DNA from 2 places in the Microbacterium sp. ZW T2_14 genome. Region 2 is predicted to be linked to the other one. Evidence: predicted binding sites of a transcription regulator. Region 2 holds the regulator's gene; the other holds the start of a gene.

Region 1 (14,573 bases), on a different contig from region 2:
CCGCGCCACTCCCCCCGGACGGCGCGGGCGCCCTGATGCTGAGACCGAAGACGACATGCGGCCAGCCTAGGGTCCTCGGCCTGCCCTACTCTTGACGATATGACCGACCGCCGTCTCGCCATCGACGCCTGGGAGAGCCTCTTCCGGGCCCAGCACGAGGTGTTCGGCGACATCAACGGCGACTTCGACGAAGAGCAGCTGAGCCAGGCCGAGTACGACGTGCTCCTCACGGTCACCCGCTCCGACGACCTCACCGCCCGGCTGCGCGACGTGACCGCGAACATGCTCATCAGCCAGCCCAGTGTGTCGCGTCTCGTAGACCGCATGGTGGCCCGCGGACTGCTCACGAAGTGCGCGGATCCCGACGACGGGCGCGGGGCGCTCGTGCACGCGACGGATGCCGGTGCATCGCTGTTCCGCCGGATCGCCAGCGCCCACGGCAAGGCCATCGCCGAGCGGATGTCGCTGCTCTCGGACGACGAGCTCTCCCAGCTGCGCGAGCTCACGGCCAAACTGCGCAAGAAGCAGCCCGGCTGCTGATCATCCCCGGTCGCTGAGCTTCTCGAAGCGCGTCCTTCGCCAGGCTCAGGAACCGGCGCTCACGGCGTGCGGCGCCGGAGCGTGAGCGACGCGAGGATCAGCGCTCCCACCGCGAACGCCACCACGACCAGGAGCGGTCCGAAGACGTCCCACCCCTGGTCGCCCGCGGTCACGGCGTTGATGGTGTCGATGGCGTAGCTCAGCGGCAGCACCTTCGAGATCTGGTACAGCGCCTCGGGCATGTCCTCGCGCGGCATGAACAGGCCGCCGAGGATGATCTGCGGGAACACGATGAGCGGCATGAACTGCACCGCCTGGAACTCGGTGCGTGCGAAGGCGCTCGCGAGCAGTCCGAGTGCCGTGCCGAGGATCGCGTCCACGACGGCCACGAGTCCCAGCTGCCACAGCGGCCCCTCGACCTCGAGGCCGCACACCCACACCGCGAAGGTGACGGTGATGACGGCCTGCAGTGTCGCCATCAGACCGAACGCGAGGCCGTAGCCGAGGATGAAGTCGGTCTTCGCGATCGGGGTCGTCATCAGGCGTTCGAGCGTTCCCGAGCGGCGTTCGCGGAGCGTCGTGATCGACGTGATGAGGAACATCACGATGAACGGGAACAGCGCCAGGATCGGACCGCCGAACTGGTCGAACACCCCCTCCTGGTCGCTGAACAGCCACGCGAACAGCCCGACGAGAAGGCTCGGCGCCACCAGCATCAGGACGATCGACCGCGGGTCGTGGCTGAGCTGGCGGAGCACGCGCCCGGCCGTGGCGAGAGTGAGCATGCCGTTCATGAGGCGCTCTCCTCATCGGCGGAGGGCGCGGCCGGCGGGCCGGGGGTAGGCGAGTGCGGATGCTCCGCCTGCTCGCGCGCCTCGCGGCGGGTGAGCGGGGGCGGTTCGGCGGTCTCCTCGGCAGACGGCTCCGGTCCCTGAGCCCCGCCCGGTCCCTGAGCCCCACTCGGTCCCTGAGCCTGCCGAAGGGCGTCGCGTTCGATGAGCGCCAGGAACGCGGCATCCGGATCCGTCGTCCCGGTGTCGGCGAGCAGGCCGTCCGGTGTCGTGTCGGCGATGATGCGGCCCGCCCGCAGGAGCACGAGGCGGTCGCACCGCAGCGCCTCGTCCATGACGTGACTCGAGACGATGAGCGTCGCACCCGCGTCGGCCAGACCGCGGAACACCTCCCACAGCTCGGCCCGCAGCAGCGGATCGAGCCCGACCGTCGGCTCGTCGAGCACGAGCAGCTCCGGTGCGCCGAGCATGGCCACGGCGAGCGAGACGCGGCTCTCCTGCCCACCGCTGAGCGAGTCGATGGTCTGATCGCGCTGGTCGGCGAGCCCCACCTGTTCGATGACGCGGTCGACGTCGCTGCCCGGCGCGCCGACGAGCCGCGCGAAATACCGCAGGTTCTGCTGGATCGTGAGGTCGCCGTACACCGACGCCGCCTGCGTGTCGTACGCCACCCGCCGGCGCAACGTCTTCGAGCCGCCCGGTTCGCCGAGCACCGTCACGGTGCCGCCCGCGATCTTCTGCACGCCGACGATCGCGCGCATCAGCGTCGTCTTGCCGCAGCCGGACGGCCCCATCAGCCCGGTGATCTGCCCGCGCGGGATGTCGAGGTCCAGCGCGGTGAAGACCTCGGTCTTCCCCCGTCGCACATCCAGGTCCCGCACGCTCACGGCGTCCATGCGCTCAGAGTAGACCCGCATCACCAGCGGTTGTGGACCTCCTCCGCCCAGCCCAGGATGCCGTCGAACCTCACCGCGTCGCCGCCGGGTACCGCGAACGTCCCGGCCCAGTGGCCGAAGCACTGGTCGGTGCGCGAAGCGACGATGCCGAGGTTCGTGCGGGTCACCTTGTCGTAGAAGGGCGTGAAGGATGCCGCGAGCCCGCCGCCGGTGATGCGCCAGGGCCTCCGCCACTCGGCGATGTCGTAGTCCCACTCCAGCTCGTCGTGGATCTTGTGCAGGCGCCCGTCGACCAGCGCGGCGTTCTCGGTGGAGCCGGTGCCCTCGGTCCAGCGGCCGCCGACCTGGATGCCGATGGTATGCCCTCCTGAGACGCCCGAGCCCGCGCCCCAGTTCCAGCGGATGTCATACGGCCAGCGCCCGCGACCGTGGTCGAGCACCGCCCACGACTCCCCCGCCGGAACGTCGTGCGTGACGCCGTCGACGGTGACCGATCCGGAGGCGGGACGGGCGACGTCCTTGACGGTGTACTGGAAGCGCGTCGCACTCCACGGCACCACGACGGCCAGGCGCTCGTGGCCGGCCGGCAGTGCGGCGAACACGTCGAACGAGGCATCCGGAATCCGGGCACGCAACCGTGTGCCGCCCTCCTCGGGAAGGACCTCGATGTCGAGATCCTTCGCGCGACCGCGGGCGGGCCCGGTCTCGACGCCGGCCGGCAGCTCAAAGTCCCGCGCCGGAATGACGGTCGCACCCTGGGACCACGTTCGCTCGGTCGCCCTGTCGAGCACCCACACCTCATGCACGGCGGCGTAGTCGATCGACGACACCGTGAGCGCGAGGATGTGCGTCGGCGTCGTGACGTTCCAGTACTCCCACCGCTTGTTGCGCCCGCGGCCCCGGCCGATGCCGGACGTGTCGACGATCGGCTGGCGCGCCCAGCCGATCGCGTCGGGGTTGACCCGTCCGTTCGGCAGTGTCAACGCCACGGGCGCGGTGAGCTCGCGCTCGGTCATGCCGGATCCTTCCGCGTCGGGCCGACGGACGACTCCGCGCGGTCGGGGCGGCGCGACGAGGCATCCCGCAGCCGGTCGTTGATCGCCCGCATCACGTCCTCGGGCACCTTCACGAAACGCCGGTCGTACGTGACGAGGCCGTTGACCTCCTCCTCGACGTCGGCGAGCTGCGTGTACACCGTGGCCGCGAGCCCGCGCTCGATGGCCGGGGCGATCTCGCGGTCATGCAGACGCTCGAGCGCCGCCACGAGCTGGTCGCGGGAGCGGTACTTCTTGTAGCCGAACGACGTGCTGCTCCAGGTGTGCGAGGGCACCGCGAGGCTGTAGCCGCCGTACTCGGTGAGGGCCAGCACGCGGGCATCGGCGCGGCGCGGCGGCCTCACCGCGCGGAAGTAGATGTGCAGGCTCCGCAGGTCGCCCGCACCCTGATCGTGCCAGCCGCTCGCGTGGTCGATGGGCCGGGTCGGGTCGAGTGCGCGCACCGCAGCCGCGATGCGGGCCGCGTCGAACTGGCCCCAGCCCTCGTTGAACGGCACCCACAGCGAGATCGACGTCACGCTGCGCAGGTGCTCGATCATGTCGCGCAGCTCGCTCTCGAACTGCTCGCGCCCGGCGGCATCGGCGCGCCCGAAGCGGCCGTGCTTGCGGTCGTCGAGCGTCGGAGAGGCGATCGCCGGTGCCGAGACGACGAGCGGGTTGTAGGCCGTGCCGCCGCTGACGGCGTCCTGCCAGACGAGCATGCCGAGGCGGTCGCAGTGGTGGTACCAGCGCAGCGGCTCGACCTTGATGTGCTTGCGCAGCATCGTGAAGCCCATCCGCTTCGCGAGACGGATGTCGTATTCCAGCGCCGCATCGGACGCCGCGGTGTAGCCGCCATCGGGCCAATACCCCTGGTCGAGCAGCCCGACCGGCAGGTGCGGCTCGCCGTTGAGCAGCAGGCACGGGAACCCCCGCTCGTCGACGCCGACGCCGAACGACCGCATCCCCACGTAGGACGCCACCCGGTCGTCGCCCAGCGTCACGCGCACGTCGTAGAGGAACGGGTCGTCGGGCGTCCACGTCTTCAGCGGTCCATCGAGCGTCACCGGCGTCGGCTCGCCGACCGGGAGGACAACGGATGCCGCCACCCGCGTGCCGTCGAGCACGTGGACCTGGGCGTGCTCGGCGCCCTCGGCGTGCTCGCTGTGCACCGTGACGACGACCGTGCCGGCATCGAGATCGGGCGTGAGCACGAGGCGGTTCACCGCGACACGGGGCACGATCTCGAGCCAGACGGTCTGCCAGATGCCCGACTGCGGCGTGTACCAGATGCCGCCGGGGCGGCCCGACTGCTTGCCGCGCGCCAGCCACGAGGCATCCGTGACGTCCCGCACGGCGACGACGAGCTCGTGCTGCGCGGAGGCGGCGAGCGCCGAGGTCACGTCGATCGAGAACGGCAGGTAGCCGCCGGTGTGTCCGCCGACCTCGGTGCCGTCGACGGCGACGCGGCACGACTGGTCGACGGCGCCGAAGTGCAGGATCGCGCGCTCGCCCTCGCGCAGCGGCCGGGGCAGCGCGAACGACCGCCGGTACCAGAGCGTCTGGTCGGCGCGCAGCGTGCGGCCGACGCCCGACAGCGTGGTCTCGGGCGAGAACGGCACGACGATGCGTCCGTCCCAATCGACGGGCGGCCCCGCCGGGTCGGCGACCGCGAGCGGGTCTGTATCCGCGCGCTGGTCAAGTCGCAGCGCGGTGATCGCGTAGTCCCAGGGCCCGTTGAGATTGACCCAGTCGCCGCGCACGAGCTGCGGTCGCGGGTAGTCGGGCAGCGGCGAATCGGCGTCGAGGTCGTCGGCCCACGGCGTGAGCAGGGTCATGCCGGGGCCTCCGTCGTCGGTGCGATGCCGGGCATCCGTCGACCCCAGCGCAGTAGGGAGCCCCGCGGCGCAGCGGAGGGCGCGGGCGAGGGAGGTTCTGCGGGCATCGGCATCCTTGCTGACGGTCCGGGCGAGGTGGTTCGATCCTAGGCGGACGTAGTCTGGGCGCCATGCACACGCGCACGCAGGCGAGGCTGCAGGTCGTCGCCGGTCCCATGTTCGCCGGCAAGTCCGAGGAGCTGCTGCGTCGCGTGCGCCGCGCGCGCATCGCCGGCCTGTCGGTCGAGGTCGTGAGTCACGCGCTCGACCACCGCCGGGGCGAGGGGCAGGTCAGCTCCCACTCGGGGCTCAGCGTGCCGTCGCGGTCGGTGCCCGATGTCGAGACGCTGGTCGCCTCGGTGCGCGGCCGCGGACTGGACCTGCTGGCCGTCGATGAGGCGCAGTTCTTCGGCCCCGGCCTCGTCGACGCCGTGGACGAACTGGTCGCCGAGGGCATCGACGTGGTGGTCTCCGGACTCTGCGTCACCTTCGACGGGCGGCCTTTCGAGCCGCTGCCCGAGCTCATGGCGATCGCCGAAGACGTGCTCAAGCTCACCGCCGTCTGCGCGGTGTGCGGAGAGGATGCCGCGTTCCACCAGCGGCTGTCGTCCGCCGTTACCGGCGACCCCCTCATTCCGACGACCGAGCAGGTCGGCGGCATCGAGTCGTATCAGGCGCGGTGCCGGCGCCATTTCACGGGCGCCGCTCGGGCATAGCGGCGCAGAACGACGGATGCCTCGTCCCGGCCGGGACGAGGCATCCGATCTGCTTCGCGGAACTGTCCTCCGCAGAGCCGCGCGACTACTGCTCGATCGGCTGCGGAGCCTCATTGGACTCGTGCGCCTGGATCGTCGGCGCGCCGCCCTCGGACATGACCTCGATCTTGCGCGGCTTGGCCTTCTCGCTGACCGGGATCGTCACGCTGAGCACGCCGTTGTTGTAGTTGGCCGAGATGCGCTCGGTGTCGATGCCCTGGCCGAGGTTGAGCTGGCGCAGGAAGCTCGCCGCCTCGCGCTCGCGGGTGATCCACTTGACGTCGTCGCCGCTGTGCAGCGTGCGCTCGGCGCGGATCGTCAGCAGCTGGCCGTCGACGTCGATGTCGACCGAGCCCGGATCGATGCCGGGCAGGTCGGCGGTCAGCACGTAGTGGTCGCCGTCGCGGTACAGGTCCATCGGCATGCGCCGCGGGCCGCGCCGCTGCTCGAAGAGACTCGACGCGAGGCGGTCGAGGTCACGGAACGGGTCGTAGGTGGCCATGGGAATCTCCTCTCTGTCTGGGAGTTGAGCCCACTCGGCTCAACTACGTACAGATTAGCACTCGGCATGGTGGAGTGCTAAGACTGTTCGTGTTCGCTCAGGACGAACAGAGGCACCTCTCAGCACTCGATGACGTTGACCGCGAGCCCGCCTTCGCTGGTCTCCTTGTACTTGTGCGACATGTCGATGCCGGTCTGCCGCATGGTCTCCACGACGGCGTCCAACGAGACGTAGTGCGACCCGTCGCCACGGAGCGCGAGCCGGGCGGCCGTCACCGCGGTCGACGCGGCGATGGCGTTGCGCTCGATGCACGGGATCTGCACGAGGCCGCCGACCGGGTCGCAGGTCAGGCCCAGGTGGTGCTCCATCGCGATCTCGGCCGCATTCTCGATCTGCCGGTTGGTGCCGCCCATGACCGCCGTCAGCCCCCCGGCCGCCATCGCGCAGGCCGACCCGACCTCAGCCTGGCAGCCGCCCTCGGCGCCGGAGATGGAAGCGTTGGCCTTGAACAGCGAGCCCAGCGCGGTGGCCGTGAGCAGGAAGCGACGGATGCCGCGGCGACGGTTCGCCTCGGCGACCTGCTCGTCGTTCCACTGCGCCGGCTCGGGGGCGGCGGCGCCCTGGCCGGGGTAGCCGAGCAGGGCGCTGCCGACGAGCTCGCCGTACGGGGTGACCGCATTGCCCGCACCCAGACCGGAGTCCGCGAGGAACCGCCACCAGTACATCGCCACCGCGGGCACGATGCCGGCGGCGCCGTTCGTCGGCGCCGTCACGACACGTCCGCCGGCGGCGTTCTCCTCGTTGACGGCGAGCGCGAATGCGCCCAGCCACTCCCCCGGCAGCTCGCGCCGACCGTCCGCCTCCGCAGCCTCGAGCTGCTCGCGGATCGACGCCGCGCGGCGCTTCACCCCCAACATGCCCGGGAGCACGCCGCCGGAGGCGAGGCCGGCCCCGACGCAGGCGGCCATCGCGTCCCAGATGAGATCGAGCCTCGCGGCGATCTCGTCGTCGGGACGCAGCGACTCCTCGTTGATGCGCGCGGCCTCGGCGATCGTGATGCCGCGCTCATCGCAGAGCGCGAGGAGCTCCTCGGCACTCGCGAAGTCGAGCGGGTATTCCTGCGCACGGGACCCTGCACCGGGCGAGGCGGGCTGATCGCCCTCGCGGCGGATGAACCCCCCGCCGACGGAGTAGTAGGTCTCGCGGGCGAGGAGCCCGGCATCCGACACGTCGGCGAGCGGTGCGACCGACGAGGCCCCGGTGTCGCGCAGTCCCGCCACCGCGGTGGGGCGCGCCGGTCCGTCGTCGGGCGACGCCCACGCCTCCAGCGTCATCGCGTTCGGATGACCGGGCAGCCGCGTGCGCGGGGCGAACACGACATCGCCGCGGGCGAACGGCACGGCGCGGATGCCTGCGAGTTCGAGCGACTGCCCCTCGGGCCAGGCGCTCCACGCCGCGCGGACAGCATGCGGATCCACCGTCTCCGGCTCCAGGCCTCGGAGACCCGCCACGACCGCGTCCGGGGTGCCGTGGCCGATGCCGGTTGCGCCGAGCGACCCGTACAGCGTGCAGGTGACGCGCCCGACCTGGGGCAGTACGCCGGTCTCGCGCAGGCGGACGACGAAGTCATGGGCGGCCCGCATGGGTCCGACCGTGTGGGAGCTCGAGGGTCCTACGCCGATGGAGAACAGCTCGAACGCCGAGACGTAGGCGCTCATCGCCACCAGGCTAACGCTCTCGGACGTGCGGTCTGCCTGCCGTTACCGAGTCGTGAGGGGCAGGATGCCTCGGCACGGGCCGTCAGCCGGTGCAGAGTGATCGCTCACGCCGGCGGGTGAAACGACACCAGCCCCAGGGTGTTGCCCTCCGAGTCCTCCACGAACGCCTGCCACTCCTCGTGACCGGCCGGGCCGAGCGCGTCGTCCTCGTGGGTGAAGATCACGTGGGGCGCCGTCACGACGCGGGTGCGTTCCCGAAGGCGCTCGACAGCGACGCGCACATCGTCGACCTGCAGATAGTGCAGTGCCCTCGGCGCTCCGCGGTCGAGTAGCAGCCGGACACCGTCGAGGTCGAAGAAGAGGAGCCCCGGCGGGTCGAACACCGCCGTCGGCGGCACCCCGAGGAGGTCGGTGTAGAACGCGGCGGCGCGCTCGAGGTCGTCGGCGTGCTGGGCGACCTGGACGAGCCTCATGGCGTCATTCTGCCGCGACGTGCGTACCGCGCACCATTGCCTCTGGCGCATCCGTCGGCGGTGCGATAGGCAGGTAGCAGCCCCGCGCGCTCGCGACGGAGGCGGTTCGAGAGAGGGTGCGCGATGCTCTTCGTCCTTTACCTCATCCTGCTCATCGGCGGCATGTACCTGGTGGGCTCCGCCTTCGCGGCGCCGTTTCTGCCCGCCCTGGTGTTCGTCGCGGGGGTGCTGTGCATCTCGCTCGCGGTGGCCCTTCCCATCGCGGCCCAGCGGATCGACAGCGGCCCGCGCAAATAGCCCGCTGCCCCGCGGACCGGGCGTCGATCGTGCTCTCCGTCGACTGCTGCGTGGCGTGTGACGCCCGGAGCGCCGTTTGTCAACCCCGGCGGTGCCCGGCTCCTCGTCGGTGACAATCGACTCGCTGCATCAGCGCGGAGGCACCAAATGAGAACAGCGATATCTGCATCGCCATCGTCCGGCACCGGACAGGAGAGGTGAGCGAACGATGGTGATGCTCGAACCCCAGGCTCGTCCGACAGGACGGCAGTACGACCTGCAGCGCGTGGATCAGTCGACGTGGATCATCCGCGACGCGCATGTCCCCATGAGCGACGCGAGGAGCCTCGTCGCCTGCGTCAGCCAGGCGCCCCTGGACGGCGTCGACGTGCTGTGGCTGAACCCCGTCGGTCTGCCCACCCACTACCGCACCGCCGACGCGGTGCTGCGCGACCTGACCCGCCATGGTCGCCGCAGCACCGGGACCACGCGGCCGATACCGATCCCCCACCGTCCGCCCGTGAAGCCCGGCCGCCGCTGATGCGGCTGCGGCGATGAGGCGTCCGCTCGGCGACGAGTCGCTCTCCGTCCTCATCCACGGCTACGACTTCGGCGAGCGCGTCTGGCGGCGGGTGCGCGACGGTGCGCGATCCGCGCCGATGCGATTGCTGGGCCGCGACGCGCTCTTCGTGCGCGGCTCGGAAGGCGTGGCGCTGTTCTACGACGAGACGCGCATCGCCCGCCACGGGGCGATGCCCTCGATCGTTCAGGAGACCCTCTTCGGGCACGGCTCGGTTCACAGCCTCGACGGCGACGAGCACCGGCACCGCAAGGCGACGTTCGTGGACGTCGCCTACGAGGATGCCGAGGTCGAGCGCCTGCAGCCCCTGCTCGAGCGGGAGTGGCGCGAAGAGCTCGACGCGTGGGTGCGGGGCGGAGAGCGCACGGCCTACGACGCCGCGGTCGGAGCGCTGGGCCGGGCGATCATGGTGTGGGCCGGGCTGTCGGGCACGGCCGCGGCGAAGACCCGCTGGTCGGCGCGTCTGGCACAGATCGTCGACGGCTTCGGCGCACCCTACTCGCCCGCCTACGTCGCGGCCGTCGTGAATCGGCTCTGGTCGGACCGGCACGCGCGGCGGCTGATCGAGGCCGTGCGCGCGGGGGACCTCGCCGCGCGCGAGGGGACGGCGCTTCATTCCTGGGCATGGCACCGCGACCGCGCCGGCGAGCCCCTGCCCGCGCGGCTCGCCGGGGTGGAGCTCCAGAACACCCTCCGGCCCACGATCGCCGTCGCCCGCTTCGTCGCCTTCGCCGCGAAGGAACTGCACGACCGGCCCGAGTGGCAGGCCCGCATCGCGGCCGAGACGGCGGAACGGGGAACGCTCGGGGGAGGTCCCCTCGCGATCATGTTCGCGCAGGAGATCCGCCGCACCGCACCCTTCGTGCCCATGCTCCCCGGATGGGCGATCCAGGACGTCGAGCTCGACGGACAGCGCCTGTCGGCCGGTGGGCGCGTCGTTCTGGACATCCTCGGCACCGACGTGGATGCCCGTTCGTGGCAGGACCCGGCGACCTTCGACCCCGAGCGCTTCCGCGGCGTCGAAGACTACGAGGCGTTGACGGCGTTCATCCCGCACGGTGGTGCCGAGGTGGCGACCGGGCACCGCTGCCCGGGTGAGAAGATCGCGATCACCGGCCTCGCGACGGCGATCGCCGCGCTGAGCGACCCCCGGCTGACGGTCCTGGACTCGGGCCTCTCGGTGAACCGCCGCCGGCTTCCGACGAAGCCGAGATCGGGAGCACACGTGCGGGCGGACGCAACGCCGTCGCGCTGCCCGGTCCACTGACACAACGCGCCGGCCTGCCGGCCGCGCCCGCGGACCCGGCCGCGCCCCCGCCCGCCAACCCGCGTGCGGCTTGACGCGCGTGCACGGATTCGCTGTCGCATTTAACCCGTATGGTCGTATACGGTATACGTACCTACTAGTTATGGAGCGTGCCGCGATGACCCTCACATTTTCTCCCACCTCGCCGCGAACGGTGATCGTCACCGGCGCCGGCGCCGGCATCGGCCGAGCCACCGCCGAGCTGTTCGCTCGTGCCGGGGACACCGTCGTGGTCGCCGACATCGCGCAGGACCGGCTGGAGCGTCTCGTCGCCGAGCTCGATGGTTGCGACGTGCGCGCCGTCGCCGGCGATCTGACGGATGAGAAGGTTGTCCGACGCGTCGTGGAAGCCGCCGGAGACCGCCTCGACGTTGTCGCCAACGTCGCCGGCATGATGGACGGCATCATCCCCGTGGACGAAGTCGACGACGGCACGTGGCAGCGAGTGTTCGACATCAACGTGAACACCGTCATGCGGATGACGCGTGCAGCCGTTCCTCTCCTGCGCCGCAGCGGAGGAGGAGCCGTCGTGAACATCGCGTCCGAGGCGGCACTCCGCGGCTCCGTCGGCGGGGCTGCGTACACCGCGTCGAAGCACGCCGTCGTCGGACTCACGAAGAGCTGTGCCGTGATGTACGCAGCGGAGGGGATCCGCACCAATGCGATCGCACCGGGCGCGGTCGCCACGGAGCTCGATATCTCCGTCCGCTCCGAATTCGGCGCCGGCCGGGTCGGCCCGATCATGCTCGCGACGATGACTGCCCCGGCGTCGCCTGCTCAGATCGCGGGTACGGTCTTCTGGCTCGCCAGCGACCACGCATCGAACATCAACGGCACGACCATCGTCTCGGACGGCGGCTGGTCGGCCATGTGAGGCCGACGACGGCGCCCGCTGCCCGCCCTATGCTGGTTCGGGCGCGCAGGAGGCACTCGCATGGCTGAGGACGGAACGCACATGGCGCTGGCGTGGGGCACCGCCCCCGCGCCGCAGCGTGGACCGAAACGCGCCTTCGCACTCGAGCAGGTCCTCGACGCGGCGCTGACCATCGCGGATGCAGACGGCCTCGATGCGGTGACGATGCCCTCGGTCGCTTCGGCGCTCGGACTCACCGCCATGTCGCTCTACCGCTACGTGGGCTCGAAGGATGCGCTGGTCCTCCTGCTGCAGGATCACGCGATGGGCCCGCCGCCGGATGTCATCGGCCCTGGGCTCGGATGGCGACCAGGACTCGAGGCATACGCCGCGGCGTCCACCGCGGTCTACCGGAAGCACCCCTGGATGCTGGACATCCCGATCGTGGGAGTCGCCCGCACCCCGAACAACCTCGCCTGGTTCGACGCCGGGCTGGGGACGCTTGCGAAGGAAGCGCTGACCCCCGAGGAGCGCATGGCGATCGTCCTGGAGGTCAGCGGACACGCCCGGTTCCGGGCATCCGTCGAGCGTGGCTATGACGACCTCGCTCGCACGACGAAACGATCCTCCACCAAGACGGCGACCGAAGAAGCGCGGGTGCTCCGCGAGGTGGTGGACGAAGAGCGGCTCCCCCATCTCAGCGAACTGCTCGAAGCCGGAGCCCTGGTGAGCGAGACATTCGACGGCGGACGGTACGCGCTGGATCGGCTTCTCGACGGCGTCGAGTACCACCTCGCGAAACCGGCGCGCACGACGGAGGATGGGTGAGACGCGACAGGAGGAATCATGGCTGAGACCGAGCACACCGTCGTCACCCGTTCGAACCGCGGGCAGTGGGAGGTGTCCGTCGCCGAACGGCCGGACCTCTCGCAGAGCTTCTCGAGCCGCGAAGAGGCGATCGATGCGGGACGCACGACCGCCGACGAGCTGGGCTGGCGGCACGTCGTTCAGGATGCCGAACCTACAGGCGTGATCACCGACCCGGCCGACGAGTAGAGCGGGTCTCCGCGCCGGCGCACGTCACGGCGCCCCGCGGACACGTCAGGCGATCGGGAAGTGATGCTCTTCGGCGCGACGAACGTCGGCGAGCGTGGCCTTCCACGTGCTTCGCCGCGGGCGCCGGCGGTCGAAGAGCTTCCTCAGCGCGTCTCGGAAGGAGCGGAGAGCGGATCCGATTGTGTTCATGGCTGCTCACCTTCAAGCAGTGGCGGGTTGTCTGGGCTATAGGGATATCCGCTGCGCGCCACCGCGTCTGGGGGCTTGACCTGACGCACGAGTTGTGGTGTCGCCGGTAGGTGCGATGATCCGCACGGGGACGATCGGCGGGAGGGCGGGATGCGCGGCGAGGCGACGGTGCTGCACGCCGACCTCGACGCCTTCTACGCCTCGGTCGAGCAGCGCGACACGCCCGCACTGCGGGGCCGGCCGGTCATCGTCGGCGGCGGAGTGGTGCTGGCGGCGAGCTACGAAGCCAAGGCACGTGGCGTGCGCACGGCGATGGGTGGACGGCAGGCGCGCGACCTCTGCCCGGACGCGGTGATCGTGCCCCCGCGGATGGACGCCTACTCCGCCGCCAGTCGCGACGTCTTCGCGATCTTCCGCGACACGACGCCCCTCGTGGAGGGGCTTTCCATCGACGAGGCGTTCCTCGAGGTCGGCGGCCTTCGACGCATCGCCGGCACGCCCGAGCAGATCGCCGCGCGATTGCGTCAGCGCGTCCACGCCGAAGTGGGTCTGGCGATCTCGGTCGGGGTGGCCCGCACCAAGTTCCTCGCCAAGGTGGCCAGCGCCGTCAGCAAGCCCGGCGGGCTGCTCGTCGTCGAGCCCGAGCGCGAGGAGGCGTTCCTGCTGCCGCTGCCCGTCGAGCGGCTCTGGGGAGTCGGAGCCGTGACCGCCGAGAAGCTGCATCGGCTCGGCATCCACACCGTCGGGGAGCTGGCAGAGCTCGAGGCCGCGACCGCCGAGAGGCTGCTCGGCAAGGCGACCGGCGCGCATCTGCACGCCCTGGCGCGCCTGCGGGATCCTCGACCCGTCGACACCGCGAAGCGCCGCGGATCCATCGGCTCGCAACGGGCGCTCGGCAACCGCCCCCGCTCGGCCGAGGAGCTCGACCTCTTCCTCACTCAGATCGTCGATCGCCTCGCCCGCCGCCTGCGTGAGCGGGACCGCGTATGCCGCACGGTCGTGCTGCGCCTCCGCTACGGCGACTACGCGAAGGCGACTCGCTCACGCACCGTCCGGTTCCCGACCGACCGCACCTCCGTGCTGCTCGAGGTCGCACGGGGCCTGCTCGCCGCCGCGCAGCCCCAGATCTCGGGACGCGGCATCACGCTCATCGGCATCTCGCTGTCGCAGCTGGGGCGGGCCGACAGCATCCAACCCGAGCTGCCGATCGACTGGGACGACGGCGAGCGCCTCGACACGGTGCTCGACGCGGTGCGCGATCGCTTCGGTGCGACGTCGGTCTCGCGGGCCGCACAGCTCGGTCGCGACCCGGGCTGGTCGACGCCGGTGCTTCCCGAGCACGAGTGATGTCGCCGGCCGCGCCTACTCTGCTGCCATGGCGGAGCGTGTCGAACTGTGGTGGGCGCGCCGCCAGTTCTCCAAGGGCGCGGAAGTACCCTACCCCGTCGGCAGCTATCGGGAGGCGTGGGCGCCGTTTCCCGCTCTCATCCGTCAGTACCACCCGGAACTCAACGCCGGGATCGTGTTGAGCCAGGTGCCGCCGGCGGCCGACGTGCTCCTTCTGTGGCAGTGCGAAGCCGGCCACAAGTTCGCCGCGACGCCTGACGAGCAGCGCAACCGCCCGGGCCGCGAGCGCCGACGCTCCGCGTGGTGCCCGGACTGCGCGGACCTGGCCCGGCCGGCGCGCGCGCTCCCGATGCGCGAGGTGGTCACTGCGCCCGGCTCCC
Region 2 (14,968 bases):
CAGCGAGGACGCCGATCGCGACGCGGTCAACCTGGCACGCACGCTCGACGACGGGGAGCAGCTGCCGGTGCCGCACGAAGGCGAAGCGGCGCCGGCCGGCGCGGCCGCCCCGGCAGCCGCCGACGGGCGGGTCGACCTGAATGCGGCGGACGCGGCGATGCTCGAGACGCTGCCGCGCATCGGCCCGGCTCTCGCCGAACGCATCGTCGCCTGGCGCGAGGACAACGGCGGATTCACGAGCGTCGAAGACCTCCTGGCCGTGCCGGGCATCGGCGACAAGATGCTGGAGTCCCTCCGCGACCTCGTGACGGTGTGACGTGCCGCGTGCAGCAGCGCTCCGGCTCGCTCCCGTCGCCGCTTCGTGCTGGGCGGCCGCCGCCGCCGCGATCCTCCTGCCCCCGGCCTCTCCCTGGCTCGCCGCCGCGCTGTGGCTCGTCGTGGCGCTGGGCGCTGTCGCGGTCGTGCGTGCGAGCCTGCCCGCAACCGTGTCCAGCCGCGTTGCGCCCACGCGAGGACGGTTCCGGATGCCGCGTCACGCGGTGCGCCGGGCGCTCGTCGTCGTGGTGCTCGCGGCCGCGGCGTCGGCGACCGCCGCCTCGCATGTCGCTGCGGCGCAGCCCGCGAGAGAGGGTGTCGGGCAACTGGCCCTCGACGGTGGCCGCGCGGTCGAGGTGCGCGCCGAGGTGGTCGGCAAGGTCGAGCGGCGTGCCGACGGGACCGTCGCCTTCGATGCGCGCACCTCGCGCTTCGTGACGGGGCACGAGACCCGCGCGACGGACGTGGAGATCAGCGTGCGCGTGTCGCTGCGCGATGTCCATCGCCTCTCGTCGCTCGACGTCGGCGCAGTGGTCGAGGCTCGCGGCAGCACCACGCCCGGCCGTGCCGGCGAACGCGCCGTGCTGGTGCTCTGGGCGTCCCGAGGGGTCGACGTCGTCCGGGCGGCCGAGGGGGTGGCCGCGATGGCGGCGGAACTGCGGCGCGGGCTGGTCCGCGCCGTGGACGGTCTTCCCGGCGACGGGGCAGGTCTCGTGCCGGGGCTGGCCGTCGGCGACACCTCGGTGGTGTCGCCCGCGCTCGACAGAGCGATGAAGGCGGCATCGCTCTCCCACCTCACCGCGGTGTCGGGCGCCAACTGCGCCCTGGTGGTCGGCCTCGCCTTCGCCCTCGCGGCCGCGCTCGGTGCCTCGCGCGGCCTGCGGGTGGGCTGCGGCCTCGCGGTGCTCGTCGGGTTCGTGGTGCTCGTCACGCCCGAGCCCAGTGTGGTGCGCGCCGCAGCGATGGCTGCCGTCGCGATGCTCGCCGTGCTCCTGGGCCGCACGGGAGTGGGGATCGCGCTGCTGTCGACCGCCGTGACGGTGCTGCTGGTCATCGATCCGTGGCTGGCGGCATCGCTGGGCTTCGCGCTCTCGACCGCAGCGACGGCCGCGCTGCTGCTCTTCGCCCGTCCGCTCGCGGGGGGTCTCGCACGTGCGGTTCCCCGCCCCCTCGCGCTGGCGCTGGCGGTCCCGCTCGCCGCGCAGCTCGCCTGCGGACCGCTGCTGATCCTCATCGAGCCGACCGTGCCCGTCTACGGCGTGCTCGCGAATCTCCTGGCCGGGCCCGCGGCGCCGGCAGCCACGGTGCTCGGCCTCGCGGCATGCCTCAGCGCGCCCTTCCCGTGGCTGCAGTCGGGGCTCGCGGCCCTCGCCTGGGTACCGGCATCCTGGATCGCCGCGACCGCGACGACCGTCGCCGGACTTCCCGGCGACGCCCTGCCCTGGTGGGAGGGCTGGCCCGGGGCCGCGAGCCTGACGATCGTCGGTGTGGCCATCGGGCTCGTCATCGTGCTCCGCCGCGACGGCCCTCCGGCGCGGCGGCTCGCCCGCGCCGCGTCGGTCCTGCTCGTGGCCGTCGTCGCGGGCACGGCCCTGGGCGCGGGGGCACTCACATCGGTCGCGGGGCGCTGGACGCTGCCCGCGGACTGGTCGGTGCTGGCGTGCGACGTCGGTCAGGGCGACGCGGTGCTGCTGCGTTCGGCCGGGGCGGTGGCCCTTGTCGATACCGGCCCGGCGCCGGAGCCGCTCGCCGCCTGCCTGGCACGCGCGGGGATCGGGCGCATCGACCTCCTGGTGCTCACCCACTACGACCTCGACCACATCGGCGGGCTCGACGCCGTGCGCGGTCGGGTCGGCACCGTGCTGCACGGTCCCGGCGATGCGGACGCGGTCCGTCGGATCGCCGCGTTGACGGCGGAGGGCGCGCGGTCGACCCAGGCGTCCACGGGCCTCAGCGGGTCACTCGGCGCGGCGCGGTGGCGTGTGCTGTGGCCGAAGCCCGGCAGTCGGGCATTTCCGGAGGGCAACGACGCAAGCGTCGTCCTCGATGTGCGGGGCGGCGGCATCCCTCCCACGCTGCTCCTCGGCGATCTGTCGGCCTCACCGCAGCGGGTGCTGGCGGCCGCGGGCGCCCTGGCACCGCCGTACTCGATCGTCAAGGTGGCGCATCACGGCAGCGCCGACCAGGACGCCGACCTGTATGTCGCGGTGCAACCGGCTGTGGCGCTGCTGACAGTGGGGGCCGGCAACGACTACGGGCACCCGCGGGTGGAGACCCTCACGATCCTCGACGACGTGGGCGCCCGCATCGCACGCACCGATCTGGACGGCGCGATCGCGCTGTGGTCGTCCGAGAACACGGTCGCGATGTGGCGGGAGCGGGGAGGATGACCAGCCGCCGCCCGCGCCCGGGCTGTGAGGTCGGCGGCCGTCGGTAGGCTGGAGCAATGGCTCCTCCCGCTCGCCGCGCGCCCGCGAAGACGGCGCGCAGCGCCATTCCGCAGCTGTCGTGGCGGGCGCCTCAGCCGGCGCCGATCGTGCTGGTGTCCGGCCCCGAAGAGGTCTGCGCCGAGCGGGCGATCGCCGGTGTGCGCGAGTACCTCCGCGCCGAGGATCCGACGCTCGAGGTCTCCGACATCCGCGCCGACGACTACGCCGCGGGTACGCTGCTGGGCGTCACCTCGCCGTCGCTGTTCGGCGAGCCCCGGCTCGTGCGGGTGAGCGGCGTGGAGAAATGCTCCGACACCTTCCTGGCCGAGGCGGTCTCGTACCTGTCGGCTCCGCAGGATGGCGCCACGGTGGTGCTGCGCCACACCGGCGCCAGCGTCCGCGGCAAGAAGCTGCTCGACGCGATCCGTGCGGGGCAGGGCTCAGGCGTGGAGATCGCCTGCCCGGCCGTCAAGCGCGACTCCGACCGCTTCGACTTCGCCGCGGGGGAGTTCCAGGCGGCCAAGAAGCGCATCGCCCCCACGGCGCTGCGCAGTCTCGTCTCCGCCTTCGCCGACGACCTCACCGAGCTGGCAGCCGCCTGCCAGCAGCTCATCGCCGACGTGCCCGGTGACATCACCGACCAGCTCGTCGAGCGCTATTACGGTGGCCGCGTCGAGACGTCGGCCTTCACGGTCGCCGACACGGCGATCGCAGGCCGCTACGGCGAAGCTCTCATCGCCCTCCGCCATGCGCTGGCCTCGGGTGCCGACCCGGTTCCGCTCGTCGCGGCCGTCGCGATGAAGCTGAGGACGATGGCGCGGGTGGCGGGCAACCGCGAATCCTCGGCTGCCCTGGCGTCGCGGCTGGGCATGAAGGACTGGCAGGTGGACCGCGCGCGCCGTGACCTCACGGGATGGAACGAAGAGAGCCTGGGCCGCGCCATCCAGGCGACGGCGAGGGCGGATGCCGAGGTCAAGGGCGGCTCGCGCGACGCGGTCTTCGCGCTGGAGCGCATGATCACGGTCATCGCGACGCGTTCCCCTTACGGCGCCTGACGTCCGGCAACGCGAAATGGCCCGCCCCCTGACGGGACGGGCCATGTCGACTCGCTCTCACCGCACACTCACGTGGCGGGGCGGCCTCATGGCCGCAGAGCGTGTCGAAGTCTCAGAGCGCCGAGACCTGCTTGGCGATGGCCGACTTGCGGTTCGCTGCCTGGTTCCGGTGGATGACGCCCTTGCTGACGGCCTTGTCGAGCTTCTTGGACGCCGTGCCCAGAGCCTTCTCGGCGGCGGCCTTGTCGCCGGCGGCGATCGCCTCGCGCGTGCGGCGGACGTGCGTCTTCAGCTCGCTCTTCACGGCCTTGTTGCGCTCGCGCGCCTTCTCGTTGGTCTTGTTGCGCTTGATCTGCGACTTGATGTTCGCCACGTGTCGACGTTCTTTCGTTCGAAGGGAATCGGATAGATGTGCCGGTCAGCGAGAGAGGGGCGCTTCGCGACGGTCGTGAGGGCGAACCCACACGCAAGCCAAACAAGGATTCTACCAGGTCGGACGGCGTGCGATGGACGGCGCCGATGCGCGGGGGAGCGGTGCCGGATGATGCATGATCGAGACGTGGCTGCGCGCGTCGCCCGAGGCGCGCGCCCCTGACGAAGGAGTCCGCCGTGCCGCAGCATCCGTCCATCGACCTCGAGACGTTTCCACCCGGCTTCCGATGGTCGGCCGCGACCGCCGCGTTCCAGGTGGAAGGCTCCCGCACCGCCGACGGCCGCGGCCGATCCATCTGGGACGATTTCGTCGACGCTCCGGCCGCGGTCCACGGCGGGGCGACGGCGGAACCCGGGCCCGACAGCTACCGGCGCCACCGCGAGGACGTCGCGCTGCTGGCAGCCCTCGGCGTCGACCGCTACCGCTTCTCGATCTCGTGGGTGCGGGTGCAGCCCGAGCCCGGCGGTCCTGTTCTGCCGGCAGGGCTCGACTACTACCGCCGGCTCGCAGACGACCTGCTCGACGCCGGCGTCACTCCCTTCGCGACGCTGTATCACTGGGACCTGCCGAGCACGCTCGAGCAGCAGGGCGGCTGGCTGCAGCGCGACACCGCGGAGCGCTTCGGCGAGTATGCCGAGATCGTCGCCGAGGCACTGGGCGACCGCATCCGTCATTGGTACACACTCAACGAACCGGTCTCGACGTCGCTGCAGGGCTATGCCGTCGGCACCCTGGCGCCCGGTCGTCAGCTGCTGTTCGACGCGCTGCCGACCGTGCATCATCAGCTCCTCGCCCACGGTCTGGCGCAGCGGGCACTGCGCGCCGCGGGGGCCGAGGAGGTCGGCATCGTCAACAACCACACGCTGGTGCTCCCTGCGAGCGAGATGGAAGCCGACCTCACCGCGGCGGCGGTGTACGACCTGCTCCACAACCTCGTGTTCGCCGAGCCGGTGCTCACCGGGGCGTACCCCGATCTCGAAGCGTTCGGCATTCCGCCGATGCCGGTGGCCGACGGCGATCTCGACGTGATCTCGGCGCCGGGGGACTTCTACGGCATCAACTTCTACAACCCGACGACCGTCGCGGGCGCGCCGCACGGCAGCCCCATTCCGTTCCAGATCGTTCCCACGCCGGGGGCGCCCGTCACCGGGTTCGGACCGGAGTGGCCGATCGTGCCCGCTGCGCTCACCGAGCTTCTGCTCGACTTCCACGAGCGGTACGGCGACCGCCTCCCTCCGCTGGTGATCGGCGAGAACGGCGCGTCGTTCCCCGAACCCGACCACGTCCACGGCCGCGTGGACGATGCCGATCGCATCGGATACCTGGCGGGCCACATCGATGCGGTGGGAGCTGCCATCCGGGCCGGCGCAGACGTCCGCGAGTACACCGTGTGGTCGCTGCTCGACAACTTCGAGTGGGCCGACGGCTGGACGCAGCGCTTCGGGCTGGTGCACGTGGACTTCGATACGGCGCAACGCACGCCCAAGGCCTCGTTCGACTGGTACCGCAGCCTCATCGCGGAGTCCCGCTCGTGAATGCCCGGCGAGGTGCGAAGGTCGGAGCCGGCTGGTTCACGCTGTTCACGCTCGCGTGGCTCGCGCTCTGGACCGTGCAGCTGACGCCGCTGCAGCTCCTCATCCCACTGCAGCTGGACACACCCGACGACGCGGCGGGCTGGATCACCGGCGTCGTGTCATCGGGGCTCGTGCTGGCGATCGGCGGCGTCGCCGGAGTGATCGCGGCCCCGCTCGCGGGTGGCCTCTCCGACCGCACACGCGGCCGATGGGGCCGCCGGCGCCCCTGGGCCCTCGGTGGTGTCGGACTCGGCACCCTGTCGCTCATCGCGATCGCGTTCGCCGACGGACCGTGGGGGGTCGGCCTGGCATGGGTGGGCGTCTCGGTGGGCGTGGCCGTCGCCTCGGCGGCCTTCACCGCGCTCATCGCCGACCAGCTGACGACGCAGCGGGGTGCGGCATCCGCTGCCGTCTCCTCCTCGCAGGCGCTCGGCATCGTGGTGGGCGTCGGGGTGATCGTGCTGCTCGAGCTGGGTGTCGCGGTCGGCTATCTCGCGCTGGCGGGCTTCCTCGCCGTCGTCGGCACCGTGGCCGCGCTGCTGCTTCCCGACCCGCCGGCGAGCGGCGAGGTGGCGGTCGCACGTGAGGTCCGAACGCTCCGCGAGCGCCTCGCCGCGCTGCGGGACCGTGACTTCGCGTGGCTGCTCGCGGGACGCCTGACGGTCAACATCGGCAATGCGCTCGGAACGGGCCTGCTGCTGTTCTTCCTGCTCTACGGACTGCACCGGGATGCCGCGACCGCCGAGGACGAGCTCCTTCTGCTGATCCTGGTGTACACGCTCTTCGTCGTCGCGTCCTCGATCGCCTCGGGTTGGGTCTCCGACCGCACCGGCCGCCGTGTGCCCTTCGTGGTGTGGGCGGCCGTCATCCAGGGCCTCGCGTCGATCATCCTGGTCGTGGCGCCGTCGCTCACGTCGGCCATGATCGCGGCCGCCCTTCTCGGCGTCGGGTACGGCGCGTACATGTCGGTGAGCCTGGCGCTGGGCACCGACCTCCTCCCATACCCGGAGGACCACGCGCGCGACCTCGGATTCGTCAACGTGTCGGCGAGCCTGGGCCAGCTGATCGGGCCGCTCCTGGGTGCGGGCCTCGTGGCCCTCGTCGGCGGGTTCTGGCTGCTCTTCCTGGTGGGCGGCATCCTGTCGATCGTCGGCGGCGTGATGACGTACGCGATCCGCGCCCGGGAGCGGTCAGCGGTCTGACGCCTCGAGGGTGGTGAGCGCGACCTCCAGGAGGGCGTTGAAGACGCGCGGGCGCATGACCGTCACGTGGTGGGTCGTGCGCGGCACGACGACGAGCTCGGCGTGCTGCGCGATGCGCATGAACAGCTTCTCGTTCACGCGCAGCTGGTCGTACTGTCCGTTGACGAACCACAGCGGCACGTCGATGCGGTGCAGCGCCGCGAGGAGATCGAGCACCGAGAGACTGCGCAGTGCCGTGTCCTGCGCGTCCAGCGCGTAGCCGCCCGCGCCGAAGTCGGCGCGTGTCTCATCGGGCAGGATGCGATCGAGCATGCGGTCCGTCAGCCACATCCCGCGGTCGGGGAGCGAGTCGAACCCGCGTGTCAGCATGCGATAGGCGGCGAGCCCGACGCCGCGCGGGATCGCGGTGCAGGACGCTGCGATGAAGCCCGCGACGGGCGGCGGTTGCTCCGCACCCGCGTACTCGATGCACAGCAGGCCACCCATCGAGTGGCCGGAGAGGAGCACCGGGCCACGCTCGGCCGCGGAGCGCACAGCCTGATCGATCGTCGCCATCGCCGATTCGAGCGTGAACTCCTCGGTCATGCGCGCTCCATGGCCGGGCAGATCGACGGCCGTCACGGGCGTGCCGCGAGCGGTCAGGTAGTCGACCTGGGAGCGCCACATCGTGGCGGACGTCCGGATGCCGTGAACGAGCACGACCTGCACCACCATGACGACAGGCTAGCCGGGGCGCTGACGGGCTGCCGACGGCTCGCAGAGTCTCGGCACCGCGCACCCGTACAATCGTCTGGACATGTCACCCCGCGCACTGAAGCCCCTCGAGCCCTCTGCCACGCCGCCCGAGCTGATCCGCAACTTCTGCATCATCGCCCACATCGACCACGGCAAGTCGACGTTGGCCGACCGCATGCTGCAGATCACCGGCGTCGTCTCTGATCGCGACATGCGCGCGCAGTACCTGGATCGGATGGACATCGAGCGCGAACGCGGCATCACGATCAAGTCGCAGGCCGTGCGGATGCCGTGGACGAGCGGCGACCAGACGTTCGCGCTGAACATGATCGACACGCCCGGGCACGTCGACTTCACCTACGAGGTCTCGCGGTCGCTCGCCGCGTGCGAGGGCGCGATCCTGCTCGTCGACGCGGCTCAGGGCATCGAGGCGCAGACGCTCGCGAACCTGTACCTGGCGCTCGAGAACGACCTGCAGATCATCCCGGTCCTCAACAAGATCGATCTTCCCGCCGCCGACCCCGAGAAGTACGCGAAGGAGCTCGCCGGGCTGATCGGCGGCCGCCCCGAGGACGTGCTCCGGGTCAGCGGGAAGACCGGCATGGGCGTCGAGGACCTCCTCGACCACGTCGTCGCGCAGATCCCGGCGCCCCAGGGTGATCCGGATGCCCCGTCCCGCGCGATGATCTTCGACTCGGTGTACGACTCCTACCGCGGCGTCATCACGTACGTCCGCATGGTCGACGGCGCGCTCAACCCGCGTGAGCGCATCCAGATGATGTCGACCCGCGCGATCCACGAACTGCTCGAGATCGGCGTCTCATCGCCCGAGCCGACACCGACCCGGGGCCTGGGCGTCGGCGAGGTGGGCTACCTCATCACCGGCGTGAAGGATGTGCGCCAGTCGAAGGTCGGCGACACCGTCACGAACGCCGCGAAGCCGTCGAAGGACGCACTGCCCGGCTACACCGACCCGAAGCCGATGGTCTTCTCGGGCCTGTACCCGATCGACGGCAGCGACTACCCGTTGCTGCGTGAGGCGCTCGACAAGCTGAAGCTGTCGGATGCCTCGCTCAACTACGAGCCCGAGACCTCGGTCGCCCTCGGCTTCGGGTTCCGCTGCGGCTTCCTGGGTCTACTTCATCTCGAGATCGTGACCGAGCGCCTCGAGCGCGAGTTCGGCCTGGACCTCATCTCGACCGCGCCGTCGGTGACCTACGAGGTGGTGACCGACGACAAGAAGAGCTTCACCGTCACGAACCCCAGCGAGTTCCCCTCCGGCACCAAGATCGCCAGCGTGACGGAGCCGATGGTCAAGGCCGCGATCCTCGCGCCCAAGGACTACGTCGGCACGATCATGGAGCTCTGCCAGTCCCGCCGCGGCACGCTGCTCGGCATGGAGTATCTCGGCGAGGACCGCGTCGAGATCCGCTACAGCATGCCCCTCGGCGAGATCGTCTTCGACTTCTTCGACCACCTGAAGTCGAAGACCGCGGGGTACGCCTCGCTCGACTACGAGCCCAGCGGCGACCAGGAGGCCGACCTCGTGAAGGTCGACATCCTGCTGCAGGGCGAGCCGGTGGATGCGTTCAGCGCCATCGTGCATCGCGACAAGGCCTACGCCTACGGCGTGCTCATGACGGAGCGGCTCAAGAAGCTCATCCCACGTCAGCAGTTCGAGGTTCCGATCCAGGCCGCGATCGGGGCGCGCATCATCGCCCGCGAGTCGATCCGGGCCATGCGCAAGGACGTCCTGGCCAAGTGCTACGGCGGCGACATCAGCCGCAAGCGCAAGCTGCTGGAGAAGCAGAAGGAGGGCAAGAAGCGCATGAAGATGGTCGGTCGCGTGGAGGTCCCCCAGGAGGCGTTCATCGCCGCGCTGTCGGGCGATACGGAGAAAAAGGACGGCAAGTAGGCTGGTCGTCATGCGTCGAGGGAACTTCCGGGACGACACGGTCGACTACGCCGCGGTCGGGGCGACGCAGGCGCCCGATCTCATGCACTATCCGCCGGAGCGCAGCATTCCGGCCGAGCAGTCGTGGCGCATCGGCAGCGGCGAGGCGCGTTTCCGCGCGGCCGGCGAGGCGCTGCTGTCGTGGACGGCGCAACGCGGTGCAGGGCTGGACGTCTCCGACGTACGCCCCGCGTCGGGCCCGATGTACTCCGGCGTCAGCTTCGACGCCGAGGGCACCCCGGTCGCTCCCAGCCGCACCGAGACCGAGCAGCGCTTCGACGCCGACGGCACGCCGTACGTCAGCGCCGGCACCACCATCAGGGTCGACGGCCGGGTGAAGGGCCTCCGCGCCGACGCGGAGCTGCGCGTCATCTTCGCCGTGGAGGAGCCGCGCCGCATCGGCTTCGCACTCGGCACGGTGAGCGATTCGGTCGTCAGCGGCGAGGAATCCTTCATGCTCGACTGGTACGACAACGACGAGGTGTGGTTCACCGTGCGCGCCTTCGACGCACCCCGTGCCGTGCTCTACCGCGTGCTGCCGGGTTTGACCAAGCGCCGTCGGCGCGAGCTGTTCACGCGCTATCTGCGCGCGATCTCGCCGCTGTACACGACACCCGCGTGACGCGCTGATGGGCGCCGCGCTGCCACTGGGCGAGCCGGTTCCGGCGGATGGCTCGCTGCCGGACCTCACCCGCATCGCCCCGGCGACGGACTTCGGTGTCTACCTGCACGTGCCGTTCTGCCGTGTCCGATGCGGATACTGCGACTTCAACACCTACACGTCGTCGGAGCTGCAGGGCGCCCGCCAGGACCAGTACGCCGACACGCTGCTGCGCGAGATCGACCTCGCCGCGACTGTGCTCGATCGCGCCGGCGGCAACCGGCCCGCGACGACGGTGTTCTTCGGCGGCGGCACACCCACACTTCTGCCTCCGGGCGACCTCGCCCGCATGCTCGACGGCGTCCGCGAGACCTTCGGCATCGTCGACGGGGCGGAGGTGACGGTCGAGGCCAACCCCGACACCGTCTCGCCCGCGGTGGCCGCCGAGCTGGCGGCATCCGGCGTCACCCGGCTCTCGATCGGCATGCAGTCCGCGATTCCGCACGTGCTCGCCGCCCTCGATCGCACGCACGATCCCGAGAACGTCCGCACGGCGGTGTCCGCCGCCCGTGACGCGGGCCTGGACGTCAGCGTCGACCTCATCTACGGTGCTCCCGGTGAGTCGCTCGCGGACTGGCGCGCGTCGCTGGAGGCCGCCATCGCACTGGAGCCCGATCACATCTCGGCCTACGCGCTGATCATCGAGGACGGCACGAAGCTGGCGCGCCAGATCCGCCGCGGCGAGGTCGCCGCCCCCGACGACGACCTGCAGGCCGACATGTACGAACTCGCCGACGACCTGCTCGCGGGCGCGGGGTTCGGCTGGTACGAGGTGTCGAACTGGGCACGCGACACGGCGCACCGCTCGCGGCACAACCTCGCCTACTGGCTCGGCTCGGACTGGTGGGGGTTCGGCCCGGGAGCGCACAGTCACATCGGGGGAGTGCGGTTCTGGAACGTCAAGCACCCCGCGGCCTACGCGCAGCGGCTCGCCGCGGGCGAGTCGCCGGCCGCCGGACGCGAGATCCCGGATGCCGAGGCCCGGGCCCTCGAGAACGTGCTGCTGCGCACGCGCGTGCGTGAGGGGCTGCCGGTCGGCGAGCTTCAGGGCGAGGGCCGGCATGCCGTCGCTGCGCTCATCGCGGACGGTCTCATCGACGGACCGACCGCGCTGAAAGGCCACGTCGTGCTGACCCGACGCGGCCGTCTGCTGGCCGACGCGGTCGTGCGCGCGCTGACCGCATGATCCTGCGGAGGCGGGCGGAGGCCGTGCGGCGTCGCTCGGCGCTCCTGACAGAGGCATCCGATAGAATTGGCACTCCAGTCGTGCGAGTGCCAGACGCCCTGGTGCCGACAGCAGCGTGAGGAGGCGGGATGGTCAGCGAGCGAGGCCTGCAGGTGCTGCGCGCGATCGTGCAGGACTACGTCGACACGCGTGAGCCCGTCGGCAGCAAGACGATCGTCGAGCGTCACGCCTTCGGCGTGTCTGCGGCGACGATCCGCAACGACATGGCGCTGCTCGAAGACGAAGAGCTCATCGTCGCGCCGCACACGTCGTCGGGACGCGTGCCGACCGACAAGGGCTATCGCGTCTTCGTGGACCACCTCGCTGAGATCCGCCCGCTCTCGTCGGCGCAGCGCTCCGCGATCGCGTCGTTCCTCGACGGCTCAGGCGACCTGGACGACGTGCTGGTTCGCACCGTCCGCGCACTCACCCAGCTCACGGGCCAGGTGGCGATCGTGCAGTATCCGTCGTTCGCGCGCGCCAACGTCACGCACGTGGAGCTGGTGCAGCTCGGCGGCGGACGGATGCTGGTGATCGTCGTCACCGACACCGGCCGCGTCTCGCAGCGACTGACCTTCGTCGGTGAGGACTTCGACGACACCGACCTGGCACACATCCGTGCGCGGCTCGGCACCCTCCTGGTCGGCCGGCCGGTCCGTGAGGGGCTCCAGCGCATCGCGGAGCGGCTCGAGGTGCCGGACGCCCAGGCACCCGCTCACGAGCGTGCGACGGACGAGATCGTCCGCGCGGTCGCCGAAGAGCTCGAGGAGTTCCGGCAGGACAAGCTCGTGATGGCCGGCAGTGCGAACCTCGCTCGCAGCGAGTCCGACTTCCGGGGCAGCATCTACCCGCTTCTCGAGGCGATCGAGGAGCAGGTCACGCTGCTGCGGCTGATGGGCGAGATGGTCGCCGACGAGCAGGGGCTCGCCGCGAGCATCGGCCGCGAGAACGAGGCGTTCGGCCTGGCCGAGGCATCCGTCGTCGCCAGTGACTACGACGCGACCGGATCGCTCGCACGCGTCGGCGTGCTCGGTCCGACACGCATGGACTACCCGACGAACCTCGCGACGGTCCGCGCCGTCGCGCGCTACCTCACGCGCATGCTCGAGCAGGACGACAATTCCCGCTGACGCGGACGCGCATCATCGATTCCGCGGCACGGCCGCGGCAGGAAGGCGAAAGTGGCAGACCACTACGAGGTCCTCGGCGTCGCACGCGACGCCACCACCGACGAGATCAAGAAGGCGTACCGCAAGCTGGCACGGCAGCTGCATCCCGATGTGAACCCGGGTGAGGACGCCTCCGAGCGCTTCAAGCTCGTCACCCACGCCTACGACGTGCTGAGCGACCCGGATCAGCGCGCACGCTACGACATGGGCGGCAACGACTCGCCGTTCGGCGGCGCCGGCGGGTTCGGGGGCTTCAACGACATCTTCGAGACCTTCTTCGGAGCCTCGGGCGGCTCGCGCGGGGGGCGTCCGAGGTCGCGACGCGAACGCGGGCAGGACGCCCTCGTACGCGTCACGCTCGAGCTCGGCGACGTGGTGTTCGGCACCCATCGTGACATCGACGTCGACACCGCGGTGGTGTGCGAGACCTGCCAGGGATCGTGCTGCCAGCCGGGGACGAGCCCCGTCACATGCGACATCTGCCACGGCACCGGCAACGTGCAGCGCCAGGTGCGGAGCCTCCTCGGAAACGTCGTGACCACGCAGCCGTGCAACGTCTGCCAGGGCTACGGCACCACCATCCCCTACCCCTGCGCGACCTGCCAGGGCCAGGGCCGCGTGCGCGCCCGCCGCACCGTCTCGCTCGACATCCCCGCGGGCGTCGAGACCGGTCTGCGACTGCAGCTGCCCGGCTCGGGCGAGGTCGGTCCCGCCGGTGGCCCGAACGGCGACCTGTACATCGAGGTCACCGTCTCGCCCCACGAGGTGTTCAGCCGTGACGGCGACGATCTGCTCGCGACCCTCGAGGTGTCGATGCCCGACGCGATCCTGGGCACCACGACCACGATCGAGTCGCTCGACGGCCCGGTCGACCTCGAAGTGCGCCCGGGCGTCCAGGCCGGCGACATCCTGACCATCAAGGGCCGCGGCATCACCCCGCTGCGCGGCTCGCAGCGCGGCGACCTGAGAGTGGGCGTGCACGTCGTGACGCCCACCCGGCTCGACCACAAGGAGCGCGCGCTGATCGAGGAGTTCGCCAAGCGCACCAAGGCGCCGGCTCCGCGTCTCTCGGAGTTCCACCAGGGCCTGTTCGCCAAGCTGCGCGACCGCTTCCGGAACGGGTAGCCGGTGGCCCTGCACTTCCTCCTCGACGGGCCTGCTTCCGCCGGGCCGGGCGAGACCGTCACGCTCACCGGCGCCGAGGCGCACCATGCCTCGAGTGTGCGACGGGTGCGTGTCGGCGAGGAGGTGACGGTCGGCGACGGCCGCGGCGCCTGGCTCACGGGCCTCGTCGAGTCGGCCGCGCCGCGGGAAGTGGTGGTGCGCGTACGCGAGCGCACGGATGCCGCGCAGCCGCGTCCGCGCGTCGTGCTCGTGCAGGCGCTCGCGAAAGGCGACCGTGACGAGCTGGCGGTCCAGGCGGCCACCGAGCTCGGCGTCGATGAGATCGTGCCATGGCAGGCCGCGCGGAGCGTCTCGCGGTGGGACGCCGCGAAGGCGGTGAAGGGCCGCGCCCGGTGGACGACCATCGTTCGAGAGGCGGCGAAGCAGGCTCATCGCGCGTGGGTGCCCGAGGTGGCGGAGCTCACCACGACGACCGCGCTCGCGCGCCGGGCCGCGGCATCCCTCGTCCTCATCCTCGAGCCGACGGCGACCGAGTCGCTCAGTGCCCTCGCGGTCGAGCCGGGCGACGTGCGCGACATCGTGCTGGTCGTCGGCCCCGAGGGAGGCATCGCACCCGAGGAGCTCGACGCCCTCGCTGCGGCCGGAGCGCGACTCGTGCGGCTCGGCGACACCGTGCTGCGCACGTCGACGGCCGGCCCGGCGGCACTCGCGGTCGTCAGCACCGCCCTCGCCCGCTGGTGACCGCTGCGACAGGCTCACCGACCGGTACCCGAGCCCGCCGTTCGGCCCCTCGCTAGACTTGCGGGATGAGCGAGCCGTCGATCTTCACGCGCATCCGCAACGGAGAGATCCCGTCCGAGATCATCGCGGAGACCGAGAACGCGTTCGCGATCCGTGACATCGCTCCACAGGCGCCGCTGCACCTCCTGGTGATCCCCAAGACCGAGGAGTACCGCAACGTCGTCGAGCTCGCCGCCGGCGATCCCGAGCTGATGGCCGAGCTCGTCGGCCTGGCGAACACGCTCGCCGCCGAGCATTCCGACGGGGACTTCCGCCTCGTCTTCAACACCGGCCCCAACGCGGGCCAGACC

What was found. The regulator HrcA, encoded in region 2, represses chaperone genes, less so after heat shock. The targets are predictions, from matches to a motif close to TTNGCACTCGNNNNNNNCGAGTGCNAA.
Region 1: the regulator HrcA is predicted to act here: its motif matches at 6,450-6,476, upstream of ACI3KY_RS15700 (Hsp20/alpha crystallin family protein).

Annotation. Positions count from the first base shown of each region.
Region 1 is NZ_JBJDRK010000049.1:20,673-35,245, reverse strand. It holds partial or broken gene ACI3KY_RS15735 (DUF2207 domain-containing protein) at 1-57, opposite strand, end outside; gene ACI3KY_RS15730 (MarR family winged helix-turn-helix transcriptional regulator) at 100-540, shown strand; gene ACI3KY_RS15725 (ABC transporter permease) at 600-1,334, opposite strand; gene ACI3KY_RS15720 (ABC transporter ATP-binding protein) at 1,331-2,227, opposite strand; gene ACI3KY_RS15715 (DUF2804 domain-containing protein) at 2,248-3,243, opposite strand; gene ACI3KY_RS15710 (glycoside hydrolase family 2 protein) at 3,240-5,099, opposite strand; gene ACI3KY_RS15705 (thymidine kinase) at 5,270-5,854, shown strand; gene ACI3KY_RS15700 (Hsp20/alpha crystallin family protein) at 5,940-6,395, opposite strand; gene ACI3KY_RS15695 (L-serine ammonia-lyase, iron-sulfur-dependent, subunit alpha) at 6,515-8,113, opposite strand; gene ACI3KY_RS15690 (VOC family protein) at 8,218-8,586, opposite strand; gene ACI3KY_RS15685 (hypothetical protein) at 8,710-8,883, shown strand; gene ACI3KY_RS15680 (hypothetical protein) at 9,098-9,403, shown strand; gene ACI3KY_RS15675 (cytochrome P450) at 9,417-10,709, shown strand; gene ACI3KY_RS15670 (SDR family NAD(P)-dependent oxidoreductase) at 10,867-11,622, shown strand; gene ACI3KY_RS15665 (TetR/AcrR family transcriptional regulator) at 11,683-12,429, shown strand; gene ACI3KY_RS15660 (DUF2188 domain-containing protein) at 12,448-12,657, shown strand; gene ACI3KY_RS15655 (hypothetical protein) at 12,703-12,846, opposite strand; gene dinB (DNA polymerase IV) at 12,997-14,193, shown strand; gene ACI3KY_RS15645 (zinc-ribbon domain-containing protein) at 14,222-14,573, shown strand, end outside.
Region 2 is NZ_JBJDRK010000011.1:28,794-43,761, forward strand. It holds gene ACI3KY_RS05835 (ComEA family DNA-binding protein) at 1-316, shown strand, start outside; gene ACI3KY_RS05840 (ComEC/Rec2 family competence protein) at 318-2,705, shown strand; gene holA (DNA polymerase III subunit delta) at 2,762-3,799, shown strand; gene rpsT (30S ribosomal protein S20) at 3,912-4,172, opposite strand; gene ACI3KY_RS05855 (GH1 family beta-glucosidase) at 4,409-5,767, shown strand; gene ACI3KY_RS05860 (MFS transporter) at 5,764-7,008, shown strand; gene ACI3KY_RS05865 (alpha/beta fold hydrolase) at 6,997-7,722, opposite strand; gene lepA (translation elongation factor 4) at 7,805-9,658, shown strand; gene ACI3KY_RS05875 (DUF1990 family protein) at 9,669-10,319, shown strand; gene hemW (radical SAM family heme chaperone HemW) at 10,327-11,544, shown strand; gene hrcA (heat-inducible transcriptional repressor HrcA) at 11,673-12,713, shown strand; gene dnaJ (molecular chaperone DnaJ) at 12,765-13,877, shown strand; gene ACI3KY_RS05895 (16S rRNA (uracil(1498)-N(3))-methyltransferase) at 13,881-14,618, shown strand; gene ACI3KY_RS05900 (HIT domain-containing protein) at 14,684-14,968, shown strand, end outside.